DNA from 3 places in the Paenibacillus sp. PvR098 genome. Region 1 is predicted to be linked to each of the others. Evidence: riboswitches for the same ligand, from Rfam matches in the RefSeq annotation. Region 1 holds a riboswitch; each other region holds the start of a gene.

Region 1 (7,369 bases):
AACATCTTATGGAAACGCTCCTCGTGCTTGGCCACATAAGGCGCCTGACCTTCTACCCAAGAGCAATACACCGAGAAGCTTTCACCATTGTAATTGGCATGGAGGGAATCGTTATAGCTACCGTGGATCGCCACTTTGTCCCCGGCCTCATCCGTAAATATGGCAAACTTGTCATGGAAATCGCCTATATTGTTTTTCGGGATGGCAAATTTCACTTCTAACAGATTATCCGCGACCAGCCATGCCAACAGAGGCAGCGTCTCGTGATCGTCTTGCTTCTCAAGGGCATTCAGCTCCAGAAGGATCGCTTCATATATCGCTTGATCCTCCTTGGCCTGTTCCCCCCGCTCCATTGCATCGTAGTCGCTTGCTGTCAGGTGAGGCGAGGTAATTAATTCCGCCTTGCCCTTGCGTTCGATGAGGCTTAAAATTCCCTTGAGATTGAGCTGCAGCCACCCGGACGTAAAATAACCTACGCCCCGCTGATACAGGATCGAGTTGTGAAGAAGCGGGTGGAACAGCTTGTCCACAATGCTGTTCTCGGATGAATCATATACGTATTGCAATTGAAGCTCACGCAGCAACGTTCATCAGCCTCCCGTTCGAGTTCGGTAGAGGTCTTGGGTTATCATCTCCAGAGAAGGCGTAGTCACATAAGGAATGTTCTCGTCCATCTGGTCGTTGTAATACAGTCTGCTCATCGACCTGTTGATCACATTGAGCTCCTGCAAGCGCCGCTCCATCTGCTGGATAGACGCTGCCCCCTGATACTCTTTCATTAACAGGTAATGGATCAGATCAAGCTCGCTCGCGATGCTGTGAGGATTGTCATCACGAATAGCCGTCTTCTCCGTAATGCCCAGGATCGTAACCGTCTCATCCTCCTGCTTCAGCAGCGAAACCATGAGGGCCGGCGTCCACTCTATGCCGTTGGCCAGCCGAGGGAGACGTTGACGGACACTCGGATTCTGATAAAGTACATCCATGTCCAGCAGAAACTCATTGCCTTCGTACAGCTCATCAAATGACGCATGAATCAGGCTCAGGAACGCATCCCTTTTCTCCTCCGTCCACCCGATCGTGTCCTTATGCACGAAGGCCAGTGCCTGATCGTTCTTGAATTCATACACAATGATGTTCCTGGAGTTGTAGCTAATAGATGCCCAGCCGATGCTCTTGAAGTGCTTCTCCAATTCGCTTCGGTACGCCACGGTCTGACCACTTTGAAGATAATGTTCAAGGAGGGCAATCGGGGACCTCCTTGACGGCGCGTTTATCTCCTCTTCCTTATCAAACAGTCCGAGTTTCGGATAGATATAGAAGCTGAACTCATCCGGATATTCCCGTTCCAGCATGTAATATAACGTTTGGTAGGAATCTATGTTGGCCAGCTTCATAATGGCGCGATTCACCACTTTGATCGAGACAACCGACTCGACCGACTCCATTTTTCTAACGAGCCAGGTTTTGACGGTTTCCAAACCTTGCAGATTAACTTGTAAATTATCAATATGAATATATTCATCGTAGCCAGCCCGAATGATCTGATCGCCCATCCGCTGCTCAATGTGGTATGTTTCCCAGCCGAGTTGATTTTTGAAATGCTCCACAATTTCCTTGCGGCTGACTTTTCTGTTCTGAGCTTTAATATAGTCATAGAAAATTTGTGTGAGCGGCTGCCTGGCGGCATCAAGCTCTCCCTTTAAACAAATACGGGGAGCCTTCACGAAATCAAACTCATCCGAGCCGTACAGCTTAAAACAAGTATAAAGTGCATACTCATTGGTTATGCCAAGCTGTTCAAGATCCTCTCTAAAATGCCAAAGCGTTCTCGTTAATCGGATTTGCGGGGCCTGGCTTTCCTTCAGGAGCTGAATCGTCCATTCCTTTATGGGGACAAGATCGCCCGGGTCGACCGAAATCGATGACCTGGGAATATAGTATCCGTTATCCCAAATGACAACCTCTTCTTCATTGCGAAGCAGCGATGAATAAATGCTCCGGTCATCGTTATCTCCAAAATAATCCGGATACATTTCTCGTGCGATATCCGTGAACAGGTGCGAGTTTTTGATAAGCGCCAGGCCCTCAGGAAAAAATGCCTCAAAAACAGGTAAAAGCAGATCCTTCTTCGTCCCTTCGGCAGGAAAATAAAGCGAACGAAACATGATGAAACAATTGGGAACGATGGTCTCGAATACCATGTCCGGTGTCAGGAGGGACGTCGGATTTTTTTCGAAATATGCGTTGACTTTATCCTTAAGTCTGCTAGGATGGTACCAACGCTGTTCGCTCATCAGATGTTTGATCAACTCTGCTATATCCTCATCCACCTGCCCGTTGTCGCCGGCAAAGAATGCGTGGTACTCCGTATCGTATAACAGCCCGATATCACATTTTTTAACGATGCTAGCCAGCACCGCCTCTTCCGCATCATTCATGGTGAAGGGTCCTCCCAGAATATCCTCGATGGATACCAGGTTATATCTGCCGCTCACGGTTTCTTTCAGCTCGAATAATAAAGGGACATGCCGCAAGATGAAGAGCTCGAATGCCTTAACCTCAATTTGCCGAATTCGTTCACGCGTGACCCCTAATTCGTCGGAGATTTCCTGAAGCGTCATCGCCTCCCTGTAAGGTCCTTTATTCACACGTTTATATAAGACCTCCCAAGGTCTTTCCTCCAGGAAGTCCAATCGATTATTATGAGCAAGCGCGGACAGGTCATTATAAAATCGTTTCCATAGACTCTCCAGCGTAACCTCTACCTCTGCTCCTTCCACATGAATCGATAATTCCTCAAATATGGGTAGGATACGAGAGATCCTTGCATGCTTCTTTCGCAGTCCATCCGTAAGCTCCGTCTTCGTATAGCGGCAAAGCTCGCCCCACCTGACAATTCCCATCTCGGATAGCTGCTCGACGATTAAAGAATAACCATTGTACCTGTTAATGACTGGAAGAAACAGATCAATGGATTTCTCACGTAAGAGAGGAGGAACATAGATCGGCCTCTCCGTTGGTGTTTCCATGGTTATAACAACATTTGCCCGTTCCTGGCAATGAATTTCAATATTATTCAGAAGCTCATTCTTGAATCTGTTGATTTTACCGATACCAATGCTCGGCTTATGAAGAAAGTAGTCCTCCAAGTTGTCCGGAAGCTGCCCATAAGTGGTCAGGCCGTCTTTCAATAAACAGTGAATATTTCGAGCAACCGAACCGGAAAAGTCGGGAGCTATGTCCCGTGTAAGGATGACATTCGGAATTTGGATCACTACGTTCTCGAAGGTCACCGTCTTGGTGAATGATTCGTCCGTGCCGCTGTGATCCCAACCCTCTCCCTCCAGCTTCCCCAGCTCTCCGCGAACCACAAACTGCTGCTGCAGCAATTCTTCTACGAAAACCCCGTACCACTCTGACAGATGTAGCTTGTCCAGTTGGTGCTGAATATTAAGCAGATATAAACCATGAATGTCGGATATCGTCTTGAGGCCGAAAGAGCTCAAAAACGGCCGCAAAAAACGCTCAAGCTTGAAGCTATACGTTACCGCTGTGTTCCCTGTCAGCTTGCCTTGATACACGAGGAAATCGCCTTTCCCAAACTCAAAGGATGAGTACGCCTGCAGCTTTCCTTTATAACGAACGCCAAGCAGGCCGAATACTCTGACCACGCTCCAGAAGGTTTCGGCATCTTCATTAAACAATAATCGGAGCTCATCCTCGCACAGCTGATCGTACGTTTGTATTTGATGCGAATGTAAAAAAGATTGTACATGCGGGTTCGAATTGGCTATCAAACGTCCCTCTAAGCTTTTATCTATAAGTATTGAACCCACCCATGATCACCCACGTTGTCTTGAACTTGTTGATACCGTTAGAAAATAGGAATTCACAAACAAAAAGATCTATGGAGTCCATTCAACACAATGCATGGATTTTCCTCCAAGCTTACTTGTACATCTCGACCCAAAGACTAAGCTGCTGCTTCAAGCTTTCCCTCACCGACTTTGGTTCCAGTATCTCTGCATTGGGGCCGTATTGAAGAATCCAGTTTACGAACTCCTTTTCGTTGTTAACCGTGACCTCAAAGATCAAGCTGCCATCCTTCTGATCCTTCATACGGGGACGAACGAATAGCTCCTCTTCCTTTATGTAACGTGCAACTTCAGGGGCGAACCTAACCTTAAACATCATATTTTTATCCCCACGGTCAATGGTCCACGTGTTTTTGAGGTACTGCTTGATGTTAAAATCCCCTTTATCGTAGGGGAGATTCGTAATCTCCACCTTCTGAAAACGGCTTATTCGGAAGGTGCGAATCGCCTGTTTTAAGTGGCAGTAGCCAATTAAATAAAAACGCTGGTCACGGGGCACCAAATAATATGGATCTATTTTCCGCATGGTTGTTTCGTCTCGATACTGCGTGTGGTACACCGTATCGATTGTTTTCTGCCCCAGAATCGCCTCAATGATCGGCTGAAGGAAATTCGGGGTCTCTTTACGATACGCCGGCGTCCCCATCTGGATGATATCCGCCAAGTTTTCGATGATGCTGTTTTGCTTGGACTTCTCCTTTAAATGCGTGGCCATTATCTTATCGTAGGCCGTATCAAATCCGGGCGGGAGTTTATCTTTGTCCAGCACGGAAGGCAGCAGCGAAAGCACGAACGCCTCCTGTTCCGAGAAATTGAGCGGATAAAGAAAAAATTTCCCCATAAAACGGTAGCCTGTGCCCCGTCCCTCATTGGTAACGGGTGCGATCAAGCTCAATATATCCAAGTCCCTGTAAATCGTTCTGATATTCACATCGCATTTGAGTGCGAGATCAGCTGCCGAAATCCCCGGATTAGCTTGAATGGCATTGATGATATTAAAAATGCGGATCACTTTGTCGATCATGTTCATACCCCTTGATAAACTAGTACTATTTTCCTGTATATTACTTATTCTTCTAAAGCAGAAGAGTTCCTTCTTAGGAACTACATAAAAATGAATCAATCATTGTTTGAATACTAGATATGCACGGGGTTAATCCGTCATGTCATCCGTTGGACCTTGGTCTTTTGGGGTATCACGAATTATCGCCGTGTTCAATCCGAGTTGTATCAAAATGTTTAAAATATCGATCTGAATTTTATCTGTTTTCTTCGTCATGTAATCCTCCGAAAAGCGAAAATAGGTACTTTCCAGTATAGGATATCATTGCCATGCGACATGAGGTTGTCTCGAATATGCGTTCGTATAGAAAAGAATAGTATTTGTGATGAAGTGGTAAAAAATGGATTATTTTTACTGGATATCTTCCACAACTATGTGTAATATGGAAAAATATCACTTTAGAAAGGCAGGGATACAAAGCTGGGGGCCTAAAGCATGATGCTATGGCAGCCGAGCCACCAAAGGGGGAGCTTCTTTTTTTTGTTTAGATTCAAATCGGGGAGCAAAAGCCTAGCTTCTGATTCTCGGAACTACTTTGAAACAAACCACAAATCAATGCTCTCAGGAGGAAGTCACACATGTTGAAAATGAGTATTCAAACCCGGTTGATCGCAGCATTTCTGGTCATATTAATCCTGCCATGCAGCGTCGTCGGATGGTTTTGTTATCTGGAGGCAAGACAACAGGTGGAAGATCAAATTATGCAAAGCGCAAGTCAAAGCGTTCAATCTGCAAACCATGAAATTAATACACTTATCTCCAAAAGCCTATCCGACATGGATTATTTGGCACAACAAATCCATGCCGAAATGGTTGATGGCACGGCTAGTCCACAGGTTAGAGCCATATTGGAGCCATATAAAGCAATTAACCCTCAATACGAAGTCGTTTATTTCGGAACCAATACCGAAGTGATGATTTTCTCCCCAGATCGAACCATAGAGGGTTACGACCCTCGGACCAGGCCTTGGTTTATTACAGCGACGGAGAACAAAGGAAAGGCTATCGTAAGTGATCCCTTCCTCTCCGCAACGAATAACCAGATCGCCGCTAACCCGTCGAAAATGAGCGATGATGAGTCGGGAGTTGTGGGCGGGCGGCAGCTTGGTTTTGACCGATCTTGCCAAACGAGTGAACAGCATCAAAGTGGGCCAAAATGGCTACGTGTTTATTCTGGATAAGGACGGGAAGTACGTCACCAATCCCACGATTGAGCCGGGTACCGAGAACACAGAACCATATGTAACCAAGTTTTACGAATCGAATACTGGAGCCGTTGATTTTCAGTTCAATGGGGTAAACAATAAAGGGGTATTTGTCACCAACGAATTGACCGGTTGGAAAATTATCGGCGCCATCGAGATGTCAGAAATCACAAACGCAACCAAGGGTATCCTCTATACAACCATTGCCGTAATTGTGATCGCGATCATCATCGGCGTATGCTTGCCTTGTGGATCGTCCGCTCGATAACTACACCTTTGAAGCAATTAATCCATACGACGGAAAAAATAGCAGCCGGAAATCTGACTGAAGAAATCGCGATCCATTCCAAGGATGAATGGGGACAGCTCACAGCATCGGTTAACCATATGGTTCATAATTTACGAGACTTAATCGGGGGAAAATCGGGGAAATTATCGAAGTCATTTACGACATCTTGGATCAAACCAATTTGCTCGCCCTCAACGCGGCTATCGAGGCTGCACGTGCTGGAGAACAAGGAAGAGGGTTTGCGGTCGTAGCCGATGAGGTACGTAAGCTCGCGGAACGAAGCGGTAAGGCTACCAAACAAATTACAGTAATTATCAAAGGCATGCAGGAAAACACGCATAGAAGTGTAATGGCCGTTTCCGACGGGGTGAGTCAGTCCGAGGAGACAAGAAAGGCTTTTGATCGAATTATTGAAATGATTAGCAAAACGGAACTCAAGGTAGGGGAAATTGCGACTGCATGCGAAGAGCAAGCTGCCCAGTCTAATGAGGTTATGCATTCCATTGAAAACGTCTCATCTGCTAGCCAAGAGGCAGCAGCCGCTTCGGAGGAAACGGCCGCGACGTCACATTCCCTTGCGCAGCTTGCAGAAGGTTTAAATGAATCCGTCTCCGTCTTTAAAATCAAGTAAAGGCACCATGAACAGCGTAAGGAATTCCTTAAGGCGGTGGAAGAGTTAGTTACTAGTATAAATATGAGTCTAGCAGCCGTGATTTTAAAAAAAAATGTAGGGCCACCCTTTCGAGTGCCCTACATTTTATGCAGTTAAACTGTTTTGCAGCCATCGAATGACCACTTTCTGGTCTTTTTCCGTCTTGCTTACCCGATAAATATAGAGTCGGTTTTGATGATGCCGATAGTAGATTCTTCCTTTAGACGAGAAAGGCATTTCCAGTAAATTCCCTACGGTAGAATTCACCGTATTTGGACGTCT
Region 2 (7,369 bases), 940 kb from region 1:
GTAAAAAAGCTGCCGGATATCCCGCCCACACAATCCGGAGGAAGCTGAATATCTGAGAAGGTGGTTACTTTATTCACGCGGTCCACAACAATTCCAACGGCATCCTCTTGATGATGAACCACCACAATTCGTGTGGTCTTGGAATATTCCTTTTCATCATGCTGAAACAAATTGCGAAGACTAATCACGGGAACAATCTTCCCCCTGAGGTTAATAACCCCTTTCACATAGGGCATCACGTTAGGGATTTGTGTGATGTTCTGCATCTTTATAATTTCATGAATATCCTGAATCCGAATGGCATATTGTTCACTTTCGATACCAAACTCGACATATTGCTCCTGCCCAGTACCCTGCATCTTCATCCTCCACCTGTTCTCTTGTTGATTTTATTTGCAACCGGATATCATAATCGTTGGATGATCCGCAAGGGAGATCTCCTCGCCTGTAGCCAGAATACGAACAACGGGTCTCTGCATATGGCTGGTGATCTTGGTAACGATCGCTTCTTCCCCACCTTGAAGGAGAATTATGGTTCCCGGAGAATAGGCAGGAACGGCCCTCACGAAGGCCTGTATTACTTCGACATTATAGGAGATGCTGCTTAATGCCATCACCATCTCCATAGCATCGTGAGGAGGAGTATCTCCCGTTTGATTCTCGTACACATTGCACACTCCGCATATTTGGGCATAGGGGTGGAAAGCCTCCCCGCTGATCGACCGTGGGTATCCTTGGCCGTCGAGGGTTTCATGATGCTGGTATGCGATATGGGCAGATAATAAACTGATTTCGCGAATACTCCGCAGGACAGTAAATCCGGCCTCCGGATGCTCCCTTCCCACACTATTCACCGCTTTTCCTATATCATGAAGCAAACATCCCAATGCAAGATCCCGGAGCATTAATTCGTTATAGCCAAGAATTTTACCCACTTGCAGGGACAGTATCGCTACATTGACCGCATGGGCATAAGGTTTTAGTTCCACGGCCAACGTTGTAGAGGGTACGGGCAAAACAAGGGACCGGCTTTTGATTTCCTGGATAAGACGTCCTGTTCCTTGAAGTAATTTTATAGTGGGCATCTGCTTCTTTAATTTTACGGCATTGAAGGCTTCCTGAACCGACTGCACAATATCCATCCATGATGGAATATCGATCATTTCCTCCAGTGTAATTCCTTTGGATTCGGCGTCTTCAACAATCAAATTTTTGATGCCAATTTGAACTAATCTTTCCAAATATTTAGGATGAATGGTCTGGTTTGCGGACAGCAGCATACGGCGCTGACTGTCATATACCGGCTTCGCCAACTGCATGGTCCTGTCATCATATTCAGTGATAGGAATCAATCTCACAGTGTTCATTCCCCTTCTATAATAATTAAATCACTTATCTAACTCTAAAAATTGATACGGCACTATTCAATTCATCCGCAAGCCCTGCAAGGGATTGAGCTGTAGATGCGGTTTCCTCGGAAGCTGCTGCCGCTTCTTCTGTTGAGGCGGAGATACTTTCGATCGATGCGAGCACCTCCGAGGATTGAGCAGACTGTTCTTCGCTCGCCGCGGCGATTTCCGTTACCTTGTGGGCGGATTCATTAACCATCGTGATAATATGCTCAAATGCTTCCCCGGTTTTTTGCGACGATACGACGCCTTCCCCTACGGCTTTCACACTTTGCTGGGTATTCACCTGCATCCCTTTAATTATAGCCGTGATTTGCTTGGTCGCTTCACCGCTGCGTTCGGCCAACTTACGTACCTCGTCCGCAACAACCGCAAACCCCCGGCCCTGGTCTCCAGCGCGAGCCGCCTCAATCGCCGCATTCAGAGCTAATAGATTCGTTTGCTCGGCAATATCGTCAATGACTTCAATAATTTCCCCAATTTTATTCGAATCTTCTTCGAGGCGGGACATTTGCTGATTGACTAGCTGCATACCTTCAATCGAGAAACGGACCACTTTGCCGCCTTCCTGCGCAATTCCTACCGTGCTGTTGGACAATTCAGAGGCTTGCTCAGCACCCTTAGCTACTGAGTCAATGGCGTTAGACAATTCCTTGAACAATTCGTTCATCGTTTGAGCGTCATTGGCCTGACTGGTTGTACCGCTCGCAATCTCCTCGGTGGTAGCGGATATTTGCTGGGACGCTGCAGCGACGCTTTCCGCTGATGCCATAATCCCGCTAACCGTTGTTCTTAAGCTTAGCACCATGTCATTGATCGAATTAGCCAACTGCCCTATCTCGTCTTTCGTATCGATATCCGCTGTTTCTCTTAAATCGCCTCCGGCTACTTTATCGACTAACCCCACCACGCGATTCAAAGGACGTGAAATAATTTGAGAGATGAAGTAACCGAATCCAATACTGAAGAGCAGGGAAGCAAGGATAATCGTTATCGTAATGGTTCGGGAGCTTGCGTAAGTAGCATTGGCCTCCTGATTCGCTTTTTCCGCGGTCTGAATGTTTAAGGAAATTAACTCCTGTAAAATCGTTTCGGCTTGGTCGCCTACTTCTCTAAAACCGGGAGCAAGTCTTAAATATCCTTCCACATCTCCGGCATGAGCGGATTGAATCGCCTGATCCAATATCCCTTTATAAGCTTGCCATGCGGGGTCAAATTTCTTTAACAATTCCTGTGCTTGCGAGTCCAAGCCTGTTTTGCTGTATTTATCGATGTTTGCGTCAATTTGTATTTTAAGTTCTTGTATCCTTTGTTCATAATTATTTTTAGCCTCAGGCGTATTCGCTACGAAGTTCATATCGCGAATATTCACTCTGATTCGTTGATACAAAATTTGTGAACTGGAAAGATCATTAATCGGTATTAAACGATCATTATAAGTGATCGTGATCTCGTCATTTAATTTACCCATGTTATTTAATCCAAAGAACCCCACACATGCAAGCAGGATGGCCATAAAGACAAATGCTGAAATCAATTTCACAGACGTTTTCAAATCATAAAACCATTTCATTAGTAGTAAGCCCCTTTTTTAATTTATAAAACCTTAGCGTCATATCCCCATTTTCAACAGAAGACCCATCACCACCAACATCAATTTGACGAATTTAAAAATAAAAACTCCATTCCGTTCTAGCATGTCGATGATTTCCTGCAATGATATGATCTTTCATATTTTTCTATTTTATGGTCAAAAAAAGGACCCCCAAAGGGTCCTGTTCTCCCCCATTGGCAACCCGGCCGTCATAGCTAGCACCTTAGACCCGTGGCTTTGCGCCCTTACCTTTCGGCAAGTTTGCCTTTATCAAATAGAATTTAGGTAATAATAACCATACATCAAAATACACTGAATCAAAAACAAATGTCAATAATCATTGGATTTTGTCGAAAAATGTACAAATATTTTTGAAAAGTATCAGAATTATTATTTGTTTACATGATCTTACAGTCCCGTTATCCAGTACATATAGTCTGATGGTCTTAATTATAGTTTTCACACCCATAACCAAACTGCGGTTTGTGTTCCAGCATCTACGGATGAATTGGCGACTGTTCCATAACAGCACCTCTAATGAATAAACTGCTATATTCTAAAGTAATCAGTTCATCCCAATCGTTAACTATGTAAAGCAGATAACGTATGAAGCATCCGTTGATGCGTCATAGGTGCCAGCCCAGTTGACGAATTTCATAATCTTCTGTAATAATAAATCGTAGTTAAAAACAAAAAACAATAGCAGGAGAAACTTTCTATGGACCATAATATGGAAATGTTAATCGACTTGTTCGACAAGTATACGAATGAACAAATGGCTGATTTGTCCGACTTTTCGTATGAAGGCCGGAATATGACCCGGGATGAGACGCTTGTTATCGTGTCAACCCTTCGGGCTTCCCGCATAGCCAGAGGATATATCAACGGCGGACGTACAAGGCAAAGGGAATCGAACTAGCCTATGAAGCAACCTAAAAACCAACAGATTGCCACTGAGCATCTGTTGGTTTTATTTAGTTCAGCTAAGCTTCCAGTTTATCTCGCCATTCCAAACTTCTTGGCGAGTTTCCCGGTTAACTTGTTCGAGTCAGCGACTTTAGCGAACGGTATACTCCGGTAAAACGTCCACACAAAATAAGGTTTTTTCCCGTACGTGGGCAAATCGCTTTCAGATTCAAATGGTAGCAGGCTGCAAGTAGCTCTCCCATAGGTCAATCAGAACCTTATCTTTTCTTGGCGTATCCGGCCCCCATAAATCCGAAGCATCAAATTCAACAAGGTATACGGGTTCTTTAATCGCTTGTTCGGAATAAATATTGGTCTCTGGCAATTTGTAATTCCCATGGATTTCTTTTACGCATCCCATTTTCCCTTTGGCATAACTGGGTAATCGGATATGTCCCTTCGAATGGATAAGCTTCGTTATAACTGTATCCCCCGGCTTAAATTTTGGAGCTGATTCGCGAGTGATGTTCAGAGCCGTTTTGTTGTCGCGAACGTATTTCAATTGAGTCAATGCGTTCAGAAGATCCTGGTTTTCATCAAGAGAAAATCCCTTCTTTATTTCCTGTATCTCTACATCATTCAGAACGCCTTTCTCAATTAACAAGATCAATAAGCCATATAACCATTTTTCGTAGTACGAGAAGGCCAAGTAAAAATCGGGTTTGACTCTTTCAACCGCATAACGGACTTCATCCAGATTAATTACATTTTTTTTACTTAGAGTAACAAGCATCGCCCGCATTTTACCTTCCCAATCTGCATGAAAAACCGGTTCATTTTCCTCACGTACTATTTGTCCAAAACCTTGCATTCCGCCCATATCATGTACACCGTTCATGTCAAATACCCCTTTCTATATCACTCACCTATAAAAGTGAGACGAGGGCGAAATCATCCTCGTCTGATTAATAGTGTTCCTGTTATTATTTGCGGATCGTTTCAATGAATTCTTTAATTAGCGTATTAGCCGAGTATTTAGCATAGACTTCATCTCGTATCGCATTGAAGCTTTCCGTATTGGTCAGTTCGGTAACGTTTACTCCTAATTTTTTCAGTTCTACCAGGTTTTTATGTTCACGCTCTATCGCTTCTTGATTTCCCCAATCAATGGCAGCTTGCATCGCCTCTGCCACGATTTTTTGATCTTCCGCCGACATTTGATCGTGTATCATTTTACTCATGACTACGATGCCGGGAAATGCCATATGGTTCGTAATTGTTAAATCTTTTGCGATTTCATAATATTTTTCCGAGAACAGTGCATCGGTGTCAATATCGATTCCGTCGATCACTCCGGATTGTAAGGAAGTGTATATTTCAGGCAGCGGTATTGGCGTAGGCCCTGCCCCTACGGTTCTCCAGAAGTCCAGAATGGACGGGCTTCCAAGCACGCGGATTTTCTTCCCCTTCAAATCTTCCGGGCTGTCAACAAAGCCCTCCTTCATGAAAACCTGACGGATTCCCGTCGTTAAGTATGCCAATCCCTGAATCCCGTTTTTACTCAATTCATCCAGAATTTTTTGCGCAGGCTCTGTCTTCGTTGCCGCTGTCGTTTCTTCCAGATTCTTAAACAGAAATGGCATGCTCCATGCATTAAAAGCTTCAGCACGGGTACTCATATACGCGTTAGTGATAATTCCGAATTCCAGTGTTCCGCTTTCTAACTGCTGCACCATGTCTTTCTCAGCTCCAAGCTGACCTGCCGGAAAAATATCCACCTTCATGCGGCCATTGGAACGAGCCTGTAATTCTTCATTAAATTTTTCCGAGGTTTTGTGCCAGACGTGAGTAGGCTGCGTGATATGCGTTAGTTTGAATGAATACGTTTTACCGCTCTGTTCTTGATCAGATCCCTGATTGGATGGCGCCTCTCCTCCTCCACACGCGCTAAGAAGAATGGACGAGCCTAACATCGCAGCTAATGTGAGTGATAACGTTTTTTTCATGTGGTGATACCCCCCAATTTTTAATGGATCACTAAACAGCAGGTTCAATCTTATCAAAATACTCCAAAACTTCTTCAATACTAACTACTTCAGCATACTTCGCCTGAAGGTCAAACAGACTTTGTTCATGTGCCATTTGTGAACGGTCTCCAACAGCCTCCCTTACAACAATGGGACGGAAACCGGAGGATATTCCGTCAACTGCCGACGCACGTACGCAACCGCTGGTTGAGCATCCTGTGAGAATAACAGTATCAACCCCTTGAGACACTAACCGGGAAGTTAAATCTGTTCCGAAGAATGCAGAAGCGTATTTTTTGGTCAAGATCATATCGCCTTCTTGATAATCAAGCGCCGGATCAATCTCCACCCCCGTAGTACCCGCTTTTAGTGTTTCGAGCCCTTTTTGCTTTAACGCCCACGCCCCTGCATCCCGAAAATTGTCATCATCATAAGCAACCCTTGTAAATATAACAGGGATTTTACGACTGTGAGCTGCTTCAAGAAGGCGATTGTTCGCTGCAATCTGTGACTCTAAATTGGAAGCCAAAAGCATTCTTGGATTCTTGTAATCGGTAAACGCGGGAGTGAGATCAATAATAACGAGTGCCGGCCTCTTACCAAAACCGATATTCATCCCAAAGCCTTTTTCCTTAAAAAATTGTTCTTCATCTGTTTTTGAACGATATTCTTCCATGTTTACCCCCCAGATCGTATCTATTTTTTCAAAACCAAGCGATCCAAAACGAGATCAAAACGACATCACGGCTCGGTCGGACCAATAACCCCACGCTCTTTCCAGAGCCAACGGACTGAACATTACTTCCATAGCCGCTCTGCCTTGACCACTTCTTCAAGAGACCCGCTAGCCTTGATCACGCCGTGTCCTCGCAGCAGGACTGCCCGCTTGTTTCCAAAGGTTCTGGATACCCGTTCCGAAAGCGGAGTCGCATGATCATTTGAATCCCTCCATGAATAGTTTGATTCCGCCGAATCTACTGTTTCAGCTAATCGTATGACTCTTGGAAAAAAAGTTGTGTAAGTGCTTACAATTGTTATTATAAATATAAAACAACTATGATACAATTGAATAATAGTCATTGTATCATGCGGTTTACGCATCTTTATGCGGAGGTTCTACATTTATGAATTTAGAAAATCTAATCACGTTCTGTACTGTCGCCCACCACAAAAGCTTTAATAAAGCAGTGATGCTGAGCAATAACTCACTGCCTGAATCAAACGCCCATCGCCCCGATCCACAATAAAACCGTGGTCGGGGCGATGGGCAAATTCATCCTATTTGATTGTTTCCCATTTCCTATTACCCGCCTATATGAGACATTTCCACTTTCTTTCTTTTCTTAAGCCCAGGCGTGTTGGAAAGCCTTTCTTCGGAATACCGATCCGCTCGATGACTCCAATAATCCGTGATTAACTCCCGAATCTCCTGA
Region 3 (7,369 bases), 2.4 Mb from region 1:
AGACATGATTTACCCCGGAGCGGATAAGCTCGGCAGCGCCATGTCCGGATGGATTGCCGCGGAACGAATACGGAACGATTAGCATTACCCGTTTGGGGACGCCTCTACCGATAAGCAGCCCACATTGCAAGGAGCAGGCAGGCTGCACTTGTTGCAGCGTTAAGCCCATTGCTTAGATTCAATATACAGCAGTTTGTTGAGGAAGTGGCCATCTATTCTATTGGCCTGCTTCATTCATCGGAGCTTCTTGGTTAATGAGCCATTGAGCCGACCTGTGGAGCGGGTAAGAGCTGCTGCTGGTTTTTTGGAAGCTGGGGAACGATGACGCTTGACGGGTGTTCCGCTTTTTGTCTGGGATTTGGCGGAAACAGGTTCTCTGCGTTCATAGGTTGTGCGCAAGTTCCGGCTTTTGTTAAGATTCTGTTTATCCTTCCCTGTTTTTTGCTGGGGGGTTACCATTCGGCTTGGTACACCCGAAGCGGAAAGCGTCAAGACCTTGGTAGACTGGTTGTATTCCAACAGACACGCCTGTCCCTGAGTCAACCCAAGCATCGCGGCGATTTCTGAGGAGAGCAGAAAACCCCGGTCAAGCTCATTGTTAGGCACAGAGAGCCTGAGCTTTACGGTGACAGAGCCTCGGTTGAGCGTTATTAGTGAAGGACGTTTCTCTGCCATGCCAAGCATGCAGAGCAGTGCATATCCTATCGTAACGGTCGGTTCCTTTTTTTTCTTCCGATCGGTTTTCAGCGGGACTTGAACACGACTGACTAAGGCTCGTGTTAAAGTAAGTATTTTTGTTGATTCGTCGTAATGCACCCGATACCTTACTCCATCCCGAAGCCTCAGCGCATTGGCCGTTTCAGTCCCGACCTCAATATAGTGGAAGCCGCATTCATCCCCTTTTCCTCTTGTAACCAAGACTTGGCGCTCGGCATCGTCATGCTTCATCGTAATCAAAGCTCCGTCTTGAAGCACACGCAGATCGTGAGGTAACCCGTTCATACAGTCCAGGACGAGGTTCATTTCGTTCTGTCCCAGCTGTTTCGAAACCGAGACGTCCATAGTGCCATTCGCCAATTTTTTCACATCCTTCCCAGCAAACGTATTTCCTCTTTACATGATTTGCCCTATTATATATATGTTTTAAGTGTATGTGCGGCTTGTATCTTTGTCCTCATAAACGGTCTGCAGCATGTCCGATAAAAGAAAAAGGATGTATAATAAAGAAAAACTGCAAAAGGGTGTTAAAGACGTGTTTATCCATGCAATAAAGCTTACCTGTAATCAACTGGGCAGGGACGGTAATATACATGCGGTGACTGAATGGTATAAGTCGTGCAGGCGAAGACCGGATGTCGTACTAGGGGAACAGCGGAACTTATGAAAAGTGAATCCTTCGTAGGAATTGACGGCTGCGCCGCGGGCTGGGTGTCGGTGGGCTGGCGGCCAACGGGAGTTGGATTGCTGGCGTGTTCGGCGATCTGATGAGCCTGTGGGAAGCGTACCGGGAGGCGGGATTGTTATTGATTGACATGCTGATCGGTCTGGCGGCCGCAACAGAGCCGCGACGTTGTGACGTGCTGGCGCGGCAGCTCTTGAAGCTTGGACGGGCGTCCAGTATATTCCCCGCGCCGGTACGCGAAGTCTTGACCGCGTCAGACTATGTCGATGCGAATGCACTGCAGCGCAGGGTCAGCGGTCGCGGCTTATCGCGTCAGTCTTGGGCGCTCGTACCGAAGATTCGCAGCCTGGACGAGCTCCGATGCAGAGCGGGAAGAGGAGTAAGGCGGGATTTGAAGAACGAATGATGCATCTGCGAGGTGTATATGGGCAAGCGGATGAGGTCGTTACCGAGCTAATGCACAGAAACCCGCGCAAAGCGCTTGCCCGTGATGACATCGCCGATGCGCTGGTACTTGCCGTAACGGCATGGTTAAGTGCAAGTGCGGGCAAGCTGAAGGAGGTTCCCAGGGAAGGAGATTGGGACCGCAATGGAAGGGGGCGAACCATCTCCTATTACTGTTTTTCTTAAAGACGAAAGGTTGGAGGAGTAATGCCGAATAAATGGGTAAGCATTATGGTTGAGAAAGCTGCGGATGGCATTTGTCTTTTAAAATGGGATGGACATCATTTGACCATTGAAGAGGCAAATCCGGCTTTTTACCAGATCATCGGCTATACAAAACAGGAGCTTTGGAAGGAAACCTTCTTATCTTTTTTATCGAACGAATACAGGGCATGGGTACTGAAGCGGTTGGAGTTTTTTGAGTATGAGGATACCTTGTTTTCAGAGGCATGTTGGACCGTAAAACACGGAATTCAAATGGACGTGGAGCTTTCCTTACGGGAAACAGTTATGGACGGGTCCCATTATTATATTATGATTGTTCGTGATGTTAGCGATAAAAAATGGATTCTGTGTCAAGGGTCCGGATTTGATATGAGAGGAACGCTTACGCCGAAATTTCGTTTTGTCGATTGCTCGTTCCACTCTCCACTGCTGGAGATGAAGAGAAGGGATCTTGTCTCGCAGTCTTTTCTTTCTTTTGTCGGGTCACGGAGTTTGCTCCAAGTAAGGCACATGCTCCGCCAAGCCGTATTGACAGGCTCTGGTTTTAGTATGAGCATGGAGTGGGTGAGCAACAATCAAAAAGCCGAAGTGGAGTTTCGTTTTCAGCCTTTGCTGAATGGTAGACAGGAAGTAACCCGAATTGCGTTTGTCGGAAGAAGACTTACGAAGGACGAAGCACAGGAGCAGTCCAAAATGGCCCTTTCGCTGAGGATGCTGATGGCGGAACGTCAAATAACGGTGACCAAGCTCTCGGAGCTTACCGGGCTGTCGATCGGTACGATTTCCAAAATAAGGAACGGAAAAATCACAAATCCTCACAAATATTCTATACAATGTATTGCGGAAGCGCTTGACGTCCATTTGAATGACCTCTGGAAGGAGTAGATATGTAATATAATGTAAAAACAATGAAGAATAATGCAAGGTTTTAACCTTTGTGTCGAATTTTAGCGAAAATTAACACGCGAATTACATACCACAAGAATGGAATAGCCCTTCTGGATATGTACATGTTGATGTTTGCCATCCCAATTGACTATAATTTAATTATTATTAATATTTTTTCATTACGATAATGGCAAACTTGCTGAAAGGCAAGGACGCAAAGCAATGGGCCTAAGGTTAGTATTCTAATACTATGGCTGCCATGCCGCCGATAATGGGAGGAACGTATGATTCGATGCACCTTTCCCCGGCTGGAGAAAGGTGTATTTTTGTCTTACCGTCAAACGTTTGATCCGATGGAAGGAGGTAGTCCGGATGTCCGACTCTATTTCGGAACTGGATTTGGTCAAAATGATAAAATCCATGGCGTTAGATTCTGCGCCTAATGAAACTGAATTCTCGGATTTTGCCAAAGGGGAAGACGACAGCAAGCAAAGGGAGTATACGGGTCAGGGTTGGTTGCGGGTAAGTGGAAATGAGATTTTTGTCCAAGATGACGCGACATCCCCCCTTACTATAGAGGCCATACCTCCGGTCAAGCTGACTATGAACGGAGAAACGGTATCCGGTGTGGTGACCGTAACATCAAAGGATAAGTTGATTTGGTCCGTAGAAGAATCTGCTTTGTTCGAAATCCAAGTGTCCGAGGATGGGATGCAAGCGCACTTGCTTGTGCGTTCGCCCGTCAGGTATGTATGGAAGCTCAGTGAGTGTGAGCCTGCGTCCCATTTGGTTCTCAGAGCGGAAGAAGACCAATCGATTATTTTAAATAAACTGGAACTTAATGATATTACTCATGAGCTGGACCGTTTGTCGATTGTGAAAAATCGAAATATTGGCGCCATATTCGAAGAAGTGCTGCATCCGACATATGAGCCGGTTCTAATCGCGCGAGGCAAGCCTCCTGTTCCAGGGAAGGATGCGGAGCTGCAGCTATTTTTCACGGAGCAAGTGGAAAATCAGTATGTGGAGATTGGCGGAGTCATAGATTACAGAAGTCATTTAAACATTCCGTCGGTAACTCCGGGAGATGTGATCGCCCGAAAAACACCGCCCGAGGAAGGGACTGTTGGATACGATGTCTATGGGAATTTTATTCGCCCTAAGGAGCCCCAGGACATTGTTATTGTAGCCAAAGATGGGGTGCAAATACGGGAGGATGGCTTCGTCATCGCTATGAGCGAAGGAAGACCGCGTATCACCGGGAACCAGACGAAGTTTTTTGATATTACCAAGGCGTTCATCGTTCCCGGCGATGTTAACATTGAAACGGGCCATATCGTATTCTCCGGCGACATTATTGTCTATGGAAATGTTATGGAGAATATGATCATAGAATCGCTTGGTAACGTCTATATCTCGGGCAGCGTCTATAACGCTACCGTTACGGCAACCGGGAGTATCCGTATTCAAGGAAATGCTATCAAAAGCAATCTGTATTCGGGCTATTTCGGGGTTCTCCATAACCGATTATACAACGGCTCCCAATTATTAATGTCCCAGTTCGAGCAGCTGATTGAAGCAGCCAAGATGCTCACTGAGATGGTGGAGAAGAAGGGGCAGAAGCCTCATTACGGACAAATTATTTTACTTTTGGTGGAGAATAAGTTTAAAGAAATTCCCAAACAGGCCAAAGAAACGTTGTCGGTCATCGTCAACATTCGATTCCGTGACAAAACGTCTTGGTTGAATCTGAAAGACATGCTGGAGCGATTCCTTCAGCTGTCGCGGATGCCTCAGCTGATTACGGAAGCAACCATTTTCGGTATTCTGAACTCACTCAAGGAGACCGTTCAACACGTCGGAAGTATGCAAGAGGCTAAAGTGCGGATTGATCTAGCGCAGTGCCATTTATCGACCCTCAAATCAAACGGCGACATACTTATTCGTAAAGAAGGAGTTCTGCAAAGCGATTTGTATTCGGCAGCCAATATTATTTTCTACGATAAAGATGCTGTATGCAGGGGATCTCGTTTGGAAGCGGATGGCGTCATTTCAGCGATGATGGTGGGTGGTCAAACGGGGGCGCCGTCGGTGCTGAAGTCCAAGACCAAAATTATGTTAAAAAGCATGAGCTCTGGAAGAGTGTGCATAGGAAATTACTGTATTGAAGTTTTCGATAGCATAGAGGATCAGACGATTGATTTGGAATGGGTGAAGAATCGGGCCTATTCCGCCATTGGTATTCAAAATCAACAGACGAACGGTAAATTGGCATGATGGTGGATGATAAAGTTTCTACTCCGTTGCTGGACATGTCGCATTTGCTGGGCAAGAGGTTGAAAAAAAATATATATAGTCGGTATGGAATATTAATTCTTCCTGCATCCTCCATTCTTACAACGGAAAGTATCCAATCGATTCATCAGCACGGCCTGAAACTTCGCAGTAATGATGTGGTTAGTCCGGAATTCGAGCCTGAGCAGCTTGTAGGGTTTGCCGTTAATGAGATGAAGGAGTTATTTGCGGATATCCGAACTGCCGGCCGGGTTCCCGTTGACAAGGTATATAGTACGGTTCTACCAGCCATCAACAAGCTTGTGAAAAGCTCTGACACGCATCGCATCTTGTTGGCCCTTGAGACGCAGGATGATGATACATTCAAGCATAGTGTCGGAGTAAGTGTTATGGCGGGACTAATTGGCAAATGGCTAGGCTTGTCCGTACAGGAGCGTGTCCGAATCAGCATGGCTGGGCTTTTTCACGATGTAGGCAAGCTCTTCGTTCCTCTATCTATCCTTCATAAGCCGGGTAAATTAGACGATAATGAATTTCGTGAAATCAAGCGTCACTCGCAGTATGGGTATGAGCTTCTCCGCCGCGAGTCGGGTCTGGACCCGCTTATTGCTTTGGCTGCTCTGCAGCACCATGAAAGGGAGGATGGCAGCGGTTATCCTGCTGGGTTGTCCGGTAATCGTCTTGAACAAGTCAGTAAAATTGTTGCGGTCGCCGATGTGTTTCATGCTATGTCCTCCAAAAGGGCCTATCGGAATGCGTTGCCTCTGTTTGATGTTCTACAGAGTATTGCCGATCATGCATACGGGCTGCTGGAGCCAGGGATCGTTCGCTGCTTTATCCGGCATATGACTGAATGTATGATCGGCAGTCGTGTAAGCTTATCCGATGGAACGCAAGCGACCGTAGTGATGGTTCACGTGGGGGACCCGTTTCGTCCACTAGTGTATGGATCCGGTCAGTTTATCGATTTGAGGCAGCGGCCGGAATTGAAGATCGGAAGTTTAAGTAGCGGGACACCCGTTCCCGTCTAATCGAGAATATAGCAAAGGCGCCGGGCGGTTTCTCCGCCGATGGGCGCTTTTTTTAGTTACAGATTCCATGATGAGGATAGCGTGCGGTAAGACCAAAGGCATATTAGGGAATTCCGTATCATATCATATCCATTACAGGAGAATGTAAACGTTTACGGACAACCTTGGATAAACAAGGTGATTCATATGTAATTGATTCTCCATGCACAACCTGACTTGACAAGCGCGATGTGGAGGTGGTTTCAATGACTAGCAAACCTTGGCTTAAGCATTATCCTGCTGAGGTGCCACCGACCTTTGATTATCCAAAGCAAAATTTGGCGCATTTTTTGAAGGAATCTGCTCAAACATATCCGAAGCATACGGCTTTGGATTTTTTGGGTAAGACGTTATCTTACCAGGAGCTGCTTGATTTGTCTTACCGATTTGCAAATGCGTTGAGCCAGCTCGGCGTGCGTAAAGGAGATCGCGTAGCGATTATGCTGCCTAATTGCCCACAGACGGTGATCGCTTATTTTGGCACCTTGCTTATGGGCGGAGTGGTGGTGATGACGAATCCGATGTACACGCCGCGTGAGCTGGAGTACCAGATCAAGGACGCCGGGGCAAAGGTGATCGTGACCTTGGATTTGCTGTTTGAGCGAGTATACAAGGTGATGGAACCAGCAGGAATCCGACAGTTGATCGTAACGTCGATCAAAGATTACATGCCGATACCGCAAAACTGGCTTTATCCGCTGTTTGCACGACTTAAAAAGATGAAGCGGGAAGTGATTTACGGGGACGGTGTATATTCTTTTGTGAAGCTGCTGGGCAGGGCCTCTCCAGATCCTTGCGGCGTGAAGCTGGACCCGGAGCATGACCTGGCACTTATTCAGTATACCGGCGGGACGACCGGGCGGGCCAAAGGTGTGATGCTGACGCATTATAACTTGGTTGTCAATACGATTCAAAACCGTCTATGGTCGTATCGTTCTAAACAAACCAATGAAGTTTATTTGTCCGCCTTGCCATTCTTCCATGTGTTTGGCTTGACGGTGCTGCTGAATCAATCGGTATATTTAGCTGGAAAGATGGCGCTGCT

Evidence for each region. Region 1 has a riboswitch for cyclic di-GMP ahead of JOE45_RS12210 (PDC sensor domain-containing protein). Riboswitches for the same ligand answer to the same signal wherever they lie in the genome.
Region 2: linked by a shared signal. The riboswitch ahead of JOE45_RS07605 (methyl-accepting chemotaxis protein) and the one ahead of JOE45_RS12210 (PDC sensor domain-containing protein) in region 1 are both predicted to bind cyclic di-GMP.
Region 3: linked by a shared signal. The riboswitch ahead of JOE45_RS00110 (FapA family protein) and the one ahead of JOE45_RS12210 (PDC sensor domain-containing protein) in region 1 are both predicted to bind cyclic di-GMP.

What each region holds. Positions count from the first base shown of each region.
Region 1 is NZ_JAFIBU010000001.1:2,454,096-2,461,464, forward strand. Features, by position in the region: gene JOE45_RS12195 (DEAD/DEAH box helicase family protein) at 1-584, opposite strand, end outside; gene JOE45_RS12200 (sigma factor-like helix-turn-helix DNA-binding protein) at 591-3,839, opposite strand; gene JOE45_RS12205 (helix-turn-helix transcriptional regulator) at 3,952-4,902, opposite strand; gene JOE45_RS23860 (hypothetical protein) at 5,032-5,157, opposite strand; cyclic di-GMP riboswitch class I at 5,321-5,404, shown strand; gene JOE45_RS12210 (PDC sensor domain-containing protein) at 5,520-6,122, shown strand; gene JOE45_RS23520 (PDC sensor domain-containing protein) at 6,106-6,414, shown strand; partial or broken gene JOE45_RS24200 (HAMP domain-containing protein) at 6,384-6,494, shown strand; partial or broken gene JOE45_RS23530 (methyl-accepting chemotaxis protein) at 6,566-7,066, shown strand; gene JOE45_RS12220 (coiled-coil domain-containing protein) at 7,193-7,369, opposite strand, start outside.
Region 2 is NZ_JAFIBU010000001.1:1,518,299-1,525,667, forward strand. Features, by position in the region: gene JOE45_RS07595 (chemotaxis protein CheW) at 1-359, opposite strand, end outside; gene JOE45_RS07600 (HD-GYP domain-containing protein) at 390-1,358, opposite strand; gene JOE45_RS07605 (methyl-accepting chemotaxis protein) at 1,393-2,982, opposite strand; cyclic di-GMP riboswitch class I at 3,197-3,279, opposite strand; gene JOE45_RS07610 (hypothetical protein) at 3,722-3,922, shown strand; gene nthB (nitrile hydratase subunit beta) at 4,139-4,807, opposite strand; gene JOE45_RS07620 (TRAP transporter substrate-binding protein) at 4,893-5,915, opposite strand; gene JOE45_RS07625 (isochorismatase family protein) at 5,947-6,612, opposite strand; gene moaA (GTP 3',8-cyclase MoaA) at 7,240-7,369, opposite strand, start outside.
Region 3 is NZ_JAFIBU010000001.1:18,812-26,180, forward strand. Features, by position in the region: gene JOE45_RS00085 (hypothetical protein) at 1-82, shown strand, start outside; gene JOE45_RS00090 (hypothetical protein) at 235-1,077, opposite strand; partial or broken gene JOE45_RS23270 (DUF429 domain-containing protein) at 1,485-2,032, shown strand; gene JOE45_RS00105 (PAS domain S-box protein) at 2,054-2,956, shown strand; cyclic di-GMP riboswitch class I at 3,139-3,229, shown strand; gene JOE45_RS00110 (FapA family protein) at 3,332-5,236, shown strand; gene JOE45_RS00115 (HD-GYP domain-containing protein) at 5,233-6,285, shown strand; gene JOE45_RS00120 (long-chain-fatty-acid--CoA ligase) at 6,531-7,369, shown strand, end outside.